Regions from separate parts of the Rhizobium sp. 01L410 genome, predicted to be linked through region 3. Evidence: riboswitches for the same ligand, from Rfam matches in the RefSeq annotation. Region 3 holds a riboswitch; each other region holds the start of a gene.
What was found. A riboswitch is a leader RNA that binds a small molecule or an ion and turns the genes downstream of it on or off. The one in region 3 is predicted to bind thiamine pyrophosphate.
Positions count from the first base shown of each region.

Region 1: another riboswitch for thiamine pyrophosphate. It lies ahead of thiM (hydroxyethylthiazole kinase); the one in region 3 lies ahead of thiB (thiamine ABC transporter substrate binding subunit).
Region 2: another riboswitch for thiamine pyrophosphate. It lies ahead of AC1DV9_RS01720 (ABC transporter permease); the one in region 3 lies ahead of thiB (thiamine ABC transporter substrate binding subunit).

Region 1 is NZ_JBFTST010000001.1:127,910-131,178, forward strand. It holds gene AC1DV9_RS00560 (sugar phosphate isomerase/epimerase family protein) at 1-437, shown strand, start outside; gene AC1DV9_RS00565 (ABC transporter ATP-binding protein) at 460-1,521, shown strand; TPP riboswitch at 1,563-1,659, shown strand; gene thiM (hydroxyethylthiazole kinase) at 1,712-2,515, shown strand; gene thiE (thiamine phosphate synthase) at 2,512-3,147, shown strand; gene thiD (bifunctional hydroxymethylpyrimidine kinase/phosphomethylpyrimidine kinase) at 3,144-3,269, shown strand, end outside.
Region 2 is NZ_JBFTST010000001.1:370,541-373,809, reverse strand. It holds gene AC1DV9_RS01730 (hypothetical protein) at 1-80, opposite strand, end outside; gene AC1DV9_RS01725 (outer membrane protein) at 260-892, opposite strand; TPP riboswitch at 1,034-1,136, shown strand; gene AC1DV9_RS01720 (ABC transporter permease) at 1,248-1,988, shown strand; gene AC1DV9_RS01715 (ABC transporter substrate-binding protein) at 2,022-2,960, shown strand; gene minC (septum site-determining protein MinC) at 3,092-3,269, shown strand, end outside.
Region 3 is NZ_JBFTST010000004.1:197,690-200,958, forward strand. It holds gene thiP (thiamine/thiamine pyrophosphate ABC transporter permease ThiP) at 1-377, opposite strand, end outside; gene thiB (thiamine ABC transporter substrate binding subunit) at 377-1,399, opposite strand; TPP riboswitch at 1,449-1,563, opposite strand; gene AC1DV9_RS10655 (MDR family MFS transporter) at 1,618-3,153, opposite strand; gene AC1DV9_RS10660 (MarR family winged helix-turn-helix transcriptional regulator) at 3,269-3,269, shown strand, end outside.

The sequences.
Region 1 (3,269 bases), on a different contig from region 3:
CGGGACCGAAGGACAATTTCGTCGGCACGACGCCGAAGGGCTACGAGGAGCTGTTCAAGCGCATTCCAGACCGCCGCTTCGGGCTGGAATTCGACCCCTCGCATTTCCTGCGCATCGGCGTCGATCCCTATAAGGCGCTCGAGGACGTCAAGGATCGCATCGCCATCCTCCATGCCAAGGACACCGCGATCGATCCCGCCGTACAGCAGGCCATCGGCTATCATGGCAAGGGCTGGTGGCAATACAAGCTGCCCGGCCTCGGCCTGCTCGACTGGACGAAATTCCTGCGACAGGCCGTGGGCTACGGTTTCGACGGCACGATCTCCATCGAGCATGAGGATGCCGCCTATGGCTGGCCGGGCAAGGACCTGGAGGCCCGCAAGGAGGGTGAGCGCGTTGGGCTCAGCTATCTCCGAAACACCTTGAACAAGCTCTGATCGCAGCCTGGGGAGGACGATAATGGCTCATGTTTCAGTCAATAATGCACGCAAGGACTACGGCGCGTTCAAGGCCATCAAGGGCGTCTCCGTCGATATCCGCGACGGCGAGTTCGTCGTCCTTGTCGGCCCGTCCGGCTGCGGGAAGTCAACGCTGCTCAGGATGATCGCAGGCCTCGAAGGCATTACCGGCGGCGAAATCCAGATCGGCAAGCACGTCGTAAACGAACTGGCGCCGAAGGACCGGGACATCGCCATGGTGTTCCAGAACTACGCGCTCTATCCGCATATGACGGTCGCCAAGAACATGGGCTTCTCGCTGCGGCTGAAGCGCATGCCGCGCGAAGAGATCGACAAGCGCGTCGGCAATGCCGCCAAGATTCTCGGCCTCGAAAGCCTGCTCGAACGCTATCCGAAACAGCTCTCCGGCGGCCAGCGCCAGCGTGTTGCCATGGGCCGGGCAATCGTCCGCGACCCGGCCGTCTTCCTGTTCGACGAACCGCTCTCCAATCTCGATGCAAAGCTGCGCGTCCAGATGCGCTCGGAGATCAAGGAACTGCACCAGCGGCTGCAGACGACGACGATCTACGTCACCCACGACCAGATCGAGGCCATGACGATGGCCGACAAGATCGTCGTCATGAAGGACGGCCGGATCGAGCAGTCCGGTTCTCCGCTCGATCTCTACGACCGGCCCAATAATCTGTTCGTCGCGGGCTTCATCGGCTCGCCCGCCATGAACTTCATCAAGGGCAGCATGACGGATGTGGGTTTCCGCACCGAAGACGGCATCATCCTCCCAAGCGACCGCCGTCCGGGCGATGCGGTAACCTACGGCATCCGCCCCGAACATCTCCGGCTCGACCCCGGTGGCATCGAGATCACCACTGTCGTCGTTGAGCCGACGGGATCGGAAACGCTCGTCATCGCCAGACTGGGTACACAGACGATCAGCTGCGTCTTCCGCGAGCGGATCAGGGCGGCGCCCGGCGACATCTTGAAGGTTGCGCCCATTCATGATGCCGTTCATCTTTTCGATGAAGGCGAGCAGCGTATCGTCAGCGGCGAGGCCCGGCTCAACTGATAGGGAGTGACAAGCCGACGATAATTTGCGAAGACGGCTGTGTTGAGAGACAGGGGCGTTCGCCGAAAGGCGGGCTGAGAAGTACCCTTCGAACCTGAACCAGATAATGCTGGCGGAGGGAGTCGCTCGAGGCCCTCCGCAGCGATTGCCCGGCCTCCCGCGTCTTGCCCCGCTCCAAAAGGGACGCAAGATGACGACTTCGAGATCACCCGGACAATTGCTGACCGCGCTGCGCGCCGCGCCGCCACTCGTCCACTGCATCACCAACTACGTCGCGATGAACATTGCTGCCAATGTCGTGCTGGCGGCGGGCGCCTCGCCTGCCATGGTGCATGCAGAGGAGGAAGCCGGTGAGTTCGCGGCGATATCAGGGGCGCTGACGATCAACATCGGCACGCTGTCGCCCGCCTGGGTCAGTGGCATGAAGCAGGCAGCGAAGGCGGCTGCCCGCAACGGCAAGCCCTGGGTTCTTGATCCGGTCGCCCACTACGCCACTGGTTTCCGCCGCGAAACGACGGCCGCACTCCTGGACCTCAACCCAACGATCATCCGCGGCAACGCTTCGGAGATCATCGCGCTTGCCGGCAGCGAAAGCCGTGGCCAGGGCGTCGACAGCCGCGACCCCGTCGAGCAGGCCGAAGGTGCGGCGCGCAGCATTGCCGCGCAGTATGGCGCAGTCGTTGCGGTCACCGGTTCGGTCGATTTCGTCACCGATGGGACGCGTGCTGTCAGGATCGCCGGCGGCTCGGCCCTCATGCCGCAGATCACCGCGCTCGGCTGCTCGCTGACCTGCCTGACCGGCGCCTTTGCCGCGATTGCGCCCGAGGAGACTTTCGATGCGACGGTCGCAGCGCTGGCAATGTTTGCCGTCGCCGGCGAACAGGCGGCGCTGGAAGCGAAAGGCCCCGGCTCCTTCTCCTGGCGTTTCCTTGATGCGCTCGCGGCAATCGACGGTCCGGGCCTCGATCAGGCGGCAAGGATCAGCGTGGCGTGAAGACCTTCGACCTCTCCCTCTATCTCGTCCTCGATCCGGATCTCTGTGCCGGATACGGGCTTGTCGAAACCGCGCGTGCCGCCGTTGCCGGCGGGGCGACCATCGTGCAACTGCGCGACAAGACGGCGGACACCCGGCAAATGATCGAAACCGGCCGGGCTTTGCAGCATGTGCTCACGGGCAGCAACGCGCTGCTCATTGTCAACGACGATGTCGAGGCGGCGATCGCGCTCAATGCCGACGGACTGCATATCGGCCAGGACGATCTCGGCGCGATTGAAGCTCGCCGGAAGATCGGGCCGGACATGATCCTCGGCTTGTCGGTCGAGACGGCGGCGCTTGCCGCCGCGGTGGATCCCGCCATCGTCGATTATGCCGGAATCGGCCCGGTCTTTGCCACCGCGACGAAGCCTGACCATAAGCAACCGGTCGGCCTTACAGGTCTGGCCGATCTCGTTCGCGCCTGCCCGGTTCGCTCCGTAGCGATCGGCGGGCTGAAGGCCGAGCATGTCGGCCCGGTGCTTGCCACCGGCGCCGAGGGCCTTGCGGTCGTCTCGGCGATCTGCGGCCAGCCCGATCCGCAGGCGGCGACCGCAGCCATCGCAGCCAGCATTAGAAAGGCACGCTCATGATCCGTAACGTTCTCTCGATCGCCGGGTCCGACCCCTCGGGCGGCGCCGGCATCCAGGCCGATCTCAAGGCTTTCTCCGCGCGTGGCACCTACGGCATGGCCGTCCTGACGGCGCTGACGGCG
Region 2 (3,269 bases), on a different contig from region 3:
TCACGCTCGCCGAGTTCGAAGGCCACGTGCTCGCTGTAATTCTCGTCCGTAATGGTGATCGTCCCGAGACCCGACAGCATTGTGAGCATTCCTCATCATGAGGAATGACTTTTGTCGAAGTCCTAATTTAGTGCAACACGGTGTTCCGGTTTTCCACGGCGATGTTGGGGCAGGCAAGCGTGATTTTCAGCCATGATCTATCCACGCGCCACGCCGGTTAAAGCGTGCGCGCCCACGCTCGCACATTGATCCCGTTCACTCAGAACTTGACGCCGACGCCGATCATGATCGTGTTCTGGTTCAGATCGAAATCACCGCCCGCCGCACCGCCGAAGTTGCCGCTGCCGTAGTCGGTATAGCGATATTCGCCGCGGGCAAAGATATTCTGGGTGAAGGCGTAGTCGATACCGGCGCCGATCGTCCAGCCGTTCAGCGTGTCGGAAACATCTGAAGCCCCGGTCGGATGACCTTCTGCCCGGGCGATCGCCCAGCCGGCCGTTCCGTAGAGCAGGGCGTTGTCGAAGGCATATCCGACGCGGGCGCGGACCGAACCCTGCCATGTCGTCTCGACGGAGCCAAAGGCCGTGTCCTCTTCGTTCCAGTTATGGAGGACATCGCCTTCGACGCCGATTACCCAGTTATTGTCGAACTGGTAGTTGTAGCCGGCAAAGCCGCCCAGGATCCCGCCGTTGGCGTCGACATTGGATGCACCGTCAGGATCGAAGGTCGTCCAGCTATAGCCACCCTCGGCACCGATATACGGGCCAGACCAGGTGAAAACCGGCGTTATCGCCTCCGGTTCGACCGGCGCAGGCGGTGGTGTCAGGTCCGCGGCCTGGGCTGATATTCCCGCCAGCGAAGCAGCAAGAACGGTGAGAATAGCGAATTTCATATTCGGTCTCCCTAAATTGCATGACTGTTAGATAGGTAGCCCCGGGCCAAAAGTCTCTAGCCCTTTCGATCACAAATGCCTGCGCGCCGCGCAGGCGGCGGATCCACCATTGACAGTCCTTTGAAAACGCGACAGTTTCCCGCCCATTCCGAGGGGAGCATCTGACGATGCTGAGATGGCGCTGAGCTGGACCCTTGAACCTGATCCGGGTCATGCCGGCGTAGGAACGGAACAAGATGCCGCCGGTATCTCCCTTCGTCTTCGCTTTGCCTGGATCTCCATTGCCGTCTGGAGATCGCTTAGCCATGTCTGTTCTGCTGCGCTCACGCCCCTCAGCTTCCACTGAGGCCTGACGATGCGCCCACTCAATGCTCTCTATGGCGCGGTGTTGCTCCTTGCGATCTGGCAGGGGGTCATCTGGCTGTTTGCGCCGGCGCATTTCATCCTGCCTTCGCCGCTGGCGGTCGCTTCGGTCTTTGTGCGGCAGCCGCTGTTCCTGCTGGGGCAGAGCCTGACGACGGCGCTCGAAATTGTGCTGGGATTCCTCTGCGGAGCGATCTCAGGCGCGGCGGCGGCCTTTGTGCTGTCGGCTTTTCCGGCCGCCGGGGTGCTGGTCTGGCCGCTGGTGCTGATCCTGCAGGCCTTCCCGGTCTTTGTGCTGGCGCCGATCCTGGTCATTTGGCTCGGCTTCGGCATGGCCTCCAAGGTCGCCATGGCAACAATCATCATCTTCTTTCCCGTCGCTTCGGCTTTTGCCGACGGGCTGCGCAGGACCGAGCGCGATATCCTCGATGCCGTATCGCTGACAAATGCCAGCCACTGGCAGACGCTGGTCCGCATCCGGATGCCGCTTGCCGTTCCGGCACTCGTTTCAGGTCTGAGGATCGCCGCCCCGCTGGCGCCGCTCGGCGCCGTGATCGGCGAATGGGTCGGCGCCTCGGCGGGCCTCGGCTTCGTCATGGTCCAGGCCAATGCGCGCATGCAGACCGACATGGTCTTTGCCGCCATGGCGGTGCTGGCGGCGATGACGCTGATCTGCCGGGTGGTGGTCGACAGGCTCACCTCCGGCTGGACGCCGTGGGCAACCACTCGCTGAACGATTTTCAAACTGCACAATCATGGAGCAAACATGCTGCGTCTGATATCCGCCACCCTCCTCGCCCTTGCGGCGCTCGCTTCGCCGTCGCTTGCCAACGACAAGCTGACGGTGATGCTGGAATGGTTCGTCAACCCCGACCACGCACCGCTGGTCATCGCCGGGCAGAAGGGCCTGTTTGCCGCGCAAGGGCTGGATGTGGAGCTCATCCCGCCGGCCGATCCCTCGGCGGTGCCGCGGCTGATTTCCGCCAAGCAGGCTGATATCGGCATCCATTACCAGCCCAACCTCTACCTCGACCACGAAGCCGGATTGCCGCTGGTGCGCGTTGGCACGCTGGTCGAGACGCCGCTCAACACCGTCACCGTGCTTGCCGACGGGCCGATCAAGAGCCTTGCCGATCTGAAGGGCAAGAAGGTCGGCTTTTCCGTCACCGGATTTGAAGACGCGATGCTGAAGCGGATGCTGGAAAACGCCGGTCTCACGAAAGAAGACGTCGAGCTGGTCAACGTCAATTTCGCCCTGTCGCCATCGTTGATCGCCGGCAAGGTCGATGCCAATGTCGGCGGCTTCCGCAATTTCGAGCTGACGCAGATGAAGCTCGAAGGGCATGAGGGCAGGGCATTCTTTCCGGAAGAAAATGGCGTGCCGCCTTATGACGAGCTGATCTTCGTCACCCATCGCGATTCGATCGCCGATCCGCGCCTGCCACGCTTTCTCGCGGCCGTCGAACAGGCCTCGATCTTCATCACCAACCACCCCGAGGAAGCCTGGAAGCTGTTCGTCAAGGCCTATCCTGCTCTCGACGACGAACTGAACCGCACGGCCTTCTTCGATACGCTGCCGCGCTTCGCCAAGCGTCCCGCAGCGCTCGATACCGGCCGCTACCAGCGGTTCGGGGCCTTCATGCAGGATATGGGTTTGGTTAAGACCGCGCCCGATGTCGAGGACCTTGCCGTCGAGGTAAAATAGGCCTGTGGCGGCCCTGCCACGGCGCCGTGCAAATGTCCCCGGCCGTTAACTGAACGTTGCGGCCGGGGCCGCGCGTTAACTATTTGTTAACCACGAAGCAGCTACACCGAAGCAATCAAAAATTAACCAAGATTGCTAACGTGTTAACCGACGCACGCTCCATCCGTATCAAAGGCCGTTCGTTCCTGGCGGTCGTTTTGACGCCCGATCTGCCCTTCGATGAATGGCTGGTCCGGCTCGACGATCTGGCCAAGCGTTCGGCAGGCTTTTTCCTGGGAAGGCCGGTTGTCCTCGATGTCGCCGATCTCC
Region 3 (3,269 bases):
AGCAATGCGGTATTGAGCACGCCCTGCCGGCCCCAGATGCCGATCAGCCCGAGCGCGCCGATCAGAACGGGCAATCCCATCGGCACGGCCATCAGCCGGATGATCCAGATACGGCCGGGAAAGTTAGGCTGCCGGGCAAGTGCCCGCGCGACGGGCAGAGCCAGGAGAACGGAGAGCAAGGTCGAAAGGACCGCCTGCAGCAGCGTGAAGCGAAGGACGCGGAGAATGTAGGGATCCGAGATGATGCCAGCGAACGCATTGCTGCCGCCGGAGGCAGCAAGCGAGATGGCGGCGATGCTGATGAAAAGCAGGATGGCGGCGAGACCGATTGCCCCGCCCGCCAGCGCATTTCGCCGCTCCGCCGCCGTCTGCAGCATCAGTTCATGCTCATGGCCGCAAGCCACTCGTCGATCCACGCCTTGCGGTTCTTGGCGACGTCATCCGGGCTCATCAGGAAGGTCTTGGACGGATTGACCAGCTTGCCGAAGGCATCCGGCAGCGGCGTGGAGGTGGCCGCAACAGGCATCATCCAATTGTTGGTCGGGATCGTGTCCTGGAAACCCGGCGTCACCATGAACTTCAGGAAGTCGCGGGCGAGTTCTTTATCCGGCGCGTTCTTGAGAAGGCCGGCGACTTCGATCTGGATGTAGTGACCTTCGGAGAACGCGGCGGCCTGATAGCGGTCGGTGTTCTCGGCGACCATGTGATAGGCCGGTGAGGTCGTGTAGGAGAGCACCATCGGCGCTTCGCCCTTGGTGAACAGGCCATAGGCCTCCGACCAGCCAGGCGTCACTGTCAGGATGCGGCTCTTGAGCTTCGCCCATGCTTCCTGCGCCTTGTCGCCATAGACGGACTTCACCCAGAGCAGCAGGCCGAGACCCGGTGTCGAGGTGCGTGGATCCTCGATGACGATCTTTTGCGATGGGTCGCCATCGACCAGTTCCTGCATGCTTTTCGGCGGGTTCTTGATGGTCTGCGTGTCGTAGATGATGGCGAAGTGGCCGTAGTCATAGGGAACGAAGACATCGTCCTTGAAGTCGCCCGGCACCTTGAGGGCGCTGGTATCGACGCCGCTGGCGTCGAACAGGCCGGTGTCCTTGGCTTCGGTGATCAGGTTGGTATCGATGCCGAGAACGATGTCGGCCTTGGTCGAGGCGCCTTCGAGCTTCAGGCGTGAGAGAAGCGCCACGCCATCGGCGACGCTGACGAAATTGACCGTGCAGGCGCAGGTCTTCTCGAAGGCTTCCTTGACCTTGGGCCCCGGGCCCCATTCCGAGGTGAAGCTCTCGTAGGTGTAAATGGTCAGCGTCTTGTCGGCGGCCTGCGCCGGAGACAGAGTGACGGTTGCGGCAAGGAAAGCCGTGACGAATGATGCGATCAATGGTTTGCGGCCGGGCATGGCGCGCCTCCTCCTAAAAAAGTTGTTTCATGGGGAAAAGGGCGGTGCCTGGTGTCACGCGTCTAATCCCTCCGCCGGTGTTAGCCGGATCAGGTTCCGCGGGTTGGCTTGAAAGCCTCTCAGCCAGATATCCTTGCGGATACAGGGCACCCCGTTAGAGCGTTGGCAGATGTATAGCGATGCAGGCTTTATGACAAGGGCGCAGCGCGCCCTTGCCGCTACTCGGCGGCTTCGGCCGCCGCGGCCGCGTTCTTGGTCTCGCCGTGGCGCGGCAACTGGACCGGTTTCAGCGAAAGCGCTGCAATCAATCCAATCAGAGCAAAGGCGCAGGAGGTCATGAACAGCGGCGTGAAGGCGCTGGCATAGGCATCGGCGACAGCCTGGCGGCTGGCTTCCGGGAGGGCCGCCATCATCTTCGGCGTCAGCTGCTCGATATCGGTAACGCCGGGGATGGAAACGCCGACCTTTGCCAGCTGCGAGCCGATGATGGCGCCGTAGATGGAGATGGCGATCGAGGCGCCGCCCATGCGCGACAGCGTGACGGAACCGGTGGCGGCGCCGACATCACGCGCCGGAGCGGCGTTCTGGACGCCGATGACGGGCACCTGCTGCGACAAGCCGATGCCGATGCCGTGCAGCATCATCAGCAGGCCGATGATCGGCAGCGGCGTACCAGCATGGACCTGGGTCAGGAGCGCGAAGGCCACCGCGCTGCAGGAGAGGCTGGCAATGGCGAAGGGCTTGTAGCGTCCGGTGCGCGAGATCATGCGCCCGGCAAAGAGCGAGCCGCAGACGAGGCCGCCGGTCAACATGACGAAGAGCAGGCCGGCATGCGAGGGCGACAGGCCCGTGGTCGTCTGCAGGAACAGCGCGAAGTAATTGGCCATGCCGATAGCGATGCCGCCGCCGGTGATCGACATGATCAGGAGAAGCGGGAAGGTCGGGTTGCGGAACAGCGATAGCGGCACGATCGGTTCGGCGGCGCGGCGCTCGACGAAGACCCAGGCGATGGCGCAAAGCGCGCCGATACCGATGATCCCAAGGCTCTGCGGCGCCAGGATCGAGCCGAACAGCTCGCTGCCATCGGCCATCAGCACGATGCTCGTCGTCGTCATCGCCAGCAGTAGGGCGCCGGCATAATCGATCTTCGGGCGGCGGTGCGGCTTGCGATAGGGCAGCATCAGCGCGAGGCCGATCAAGACAATGAAACCGATCGGCACGTTGACGAGGAAGATCGAGCGCCAGCCGAAGAGATCGCTCATCATGCCGCCGAGAACGGGGCCGATGGCGCTCGATGCCATCAGCACCAGGCTGGAATAGCTCTGGTAGCGGGCACGTTCGCGCGGCTCGAAGAGATCGGCATTGACGGCGAAGATCGATACCATGATGCCGCCGCCGCCGAGACCCTGGAGCACGCGGGCGGCGATCAGCGTGTTCATCGAGACGGCGAGACCACAAACGGCGGAGCCGGCGGTGAAGATCGCGATTGCGGTCATCATGACGTATTTGCGGCCAAAGAGGTCACCGAGCTTGCCATAGACAGGCATGACTGCGCTCAGCGACAGCAGATAGGCGGAGCCGATCCAGCCGAAGCGTTCGAGGTGACCGAATTCGCCGACGATGGTCGGCAGCGCCGTCGAGACGATCTGATTGTCCAGCGTTGCCATGAACATCGCGGTCATCAGGAACAGGAAGAGAATAAGCCTGTGGCGGGGATCCGTCACGAGCGGCTGGGAGGCAAGCTGCATATCCATGAAGACAGTTCCAATCATGATTGCCAATTTATGTGACAAAAGCATATAAATGTCAATGACACCAGAATGACGCAGGCATATTTCCTTCGCGCAAGCCTTCTGTTATGCTCGGCGCA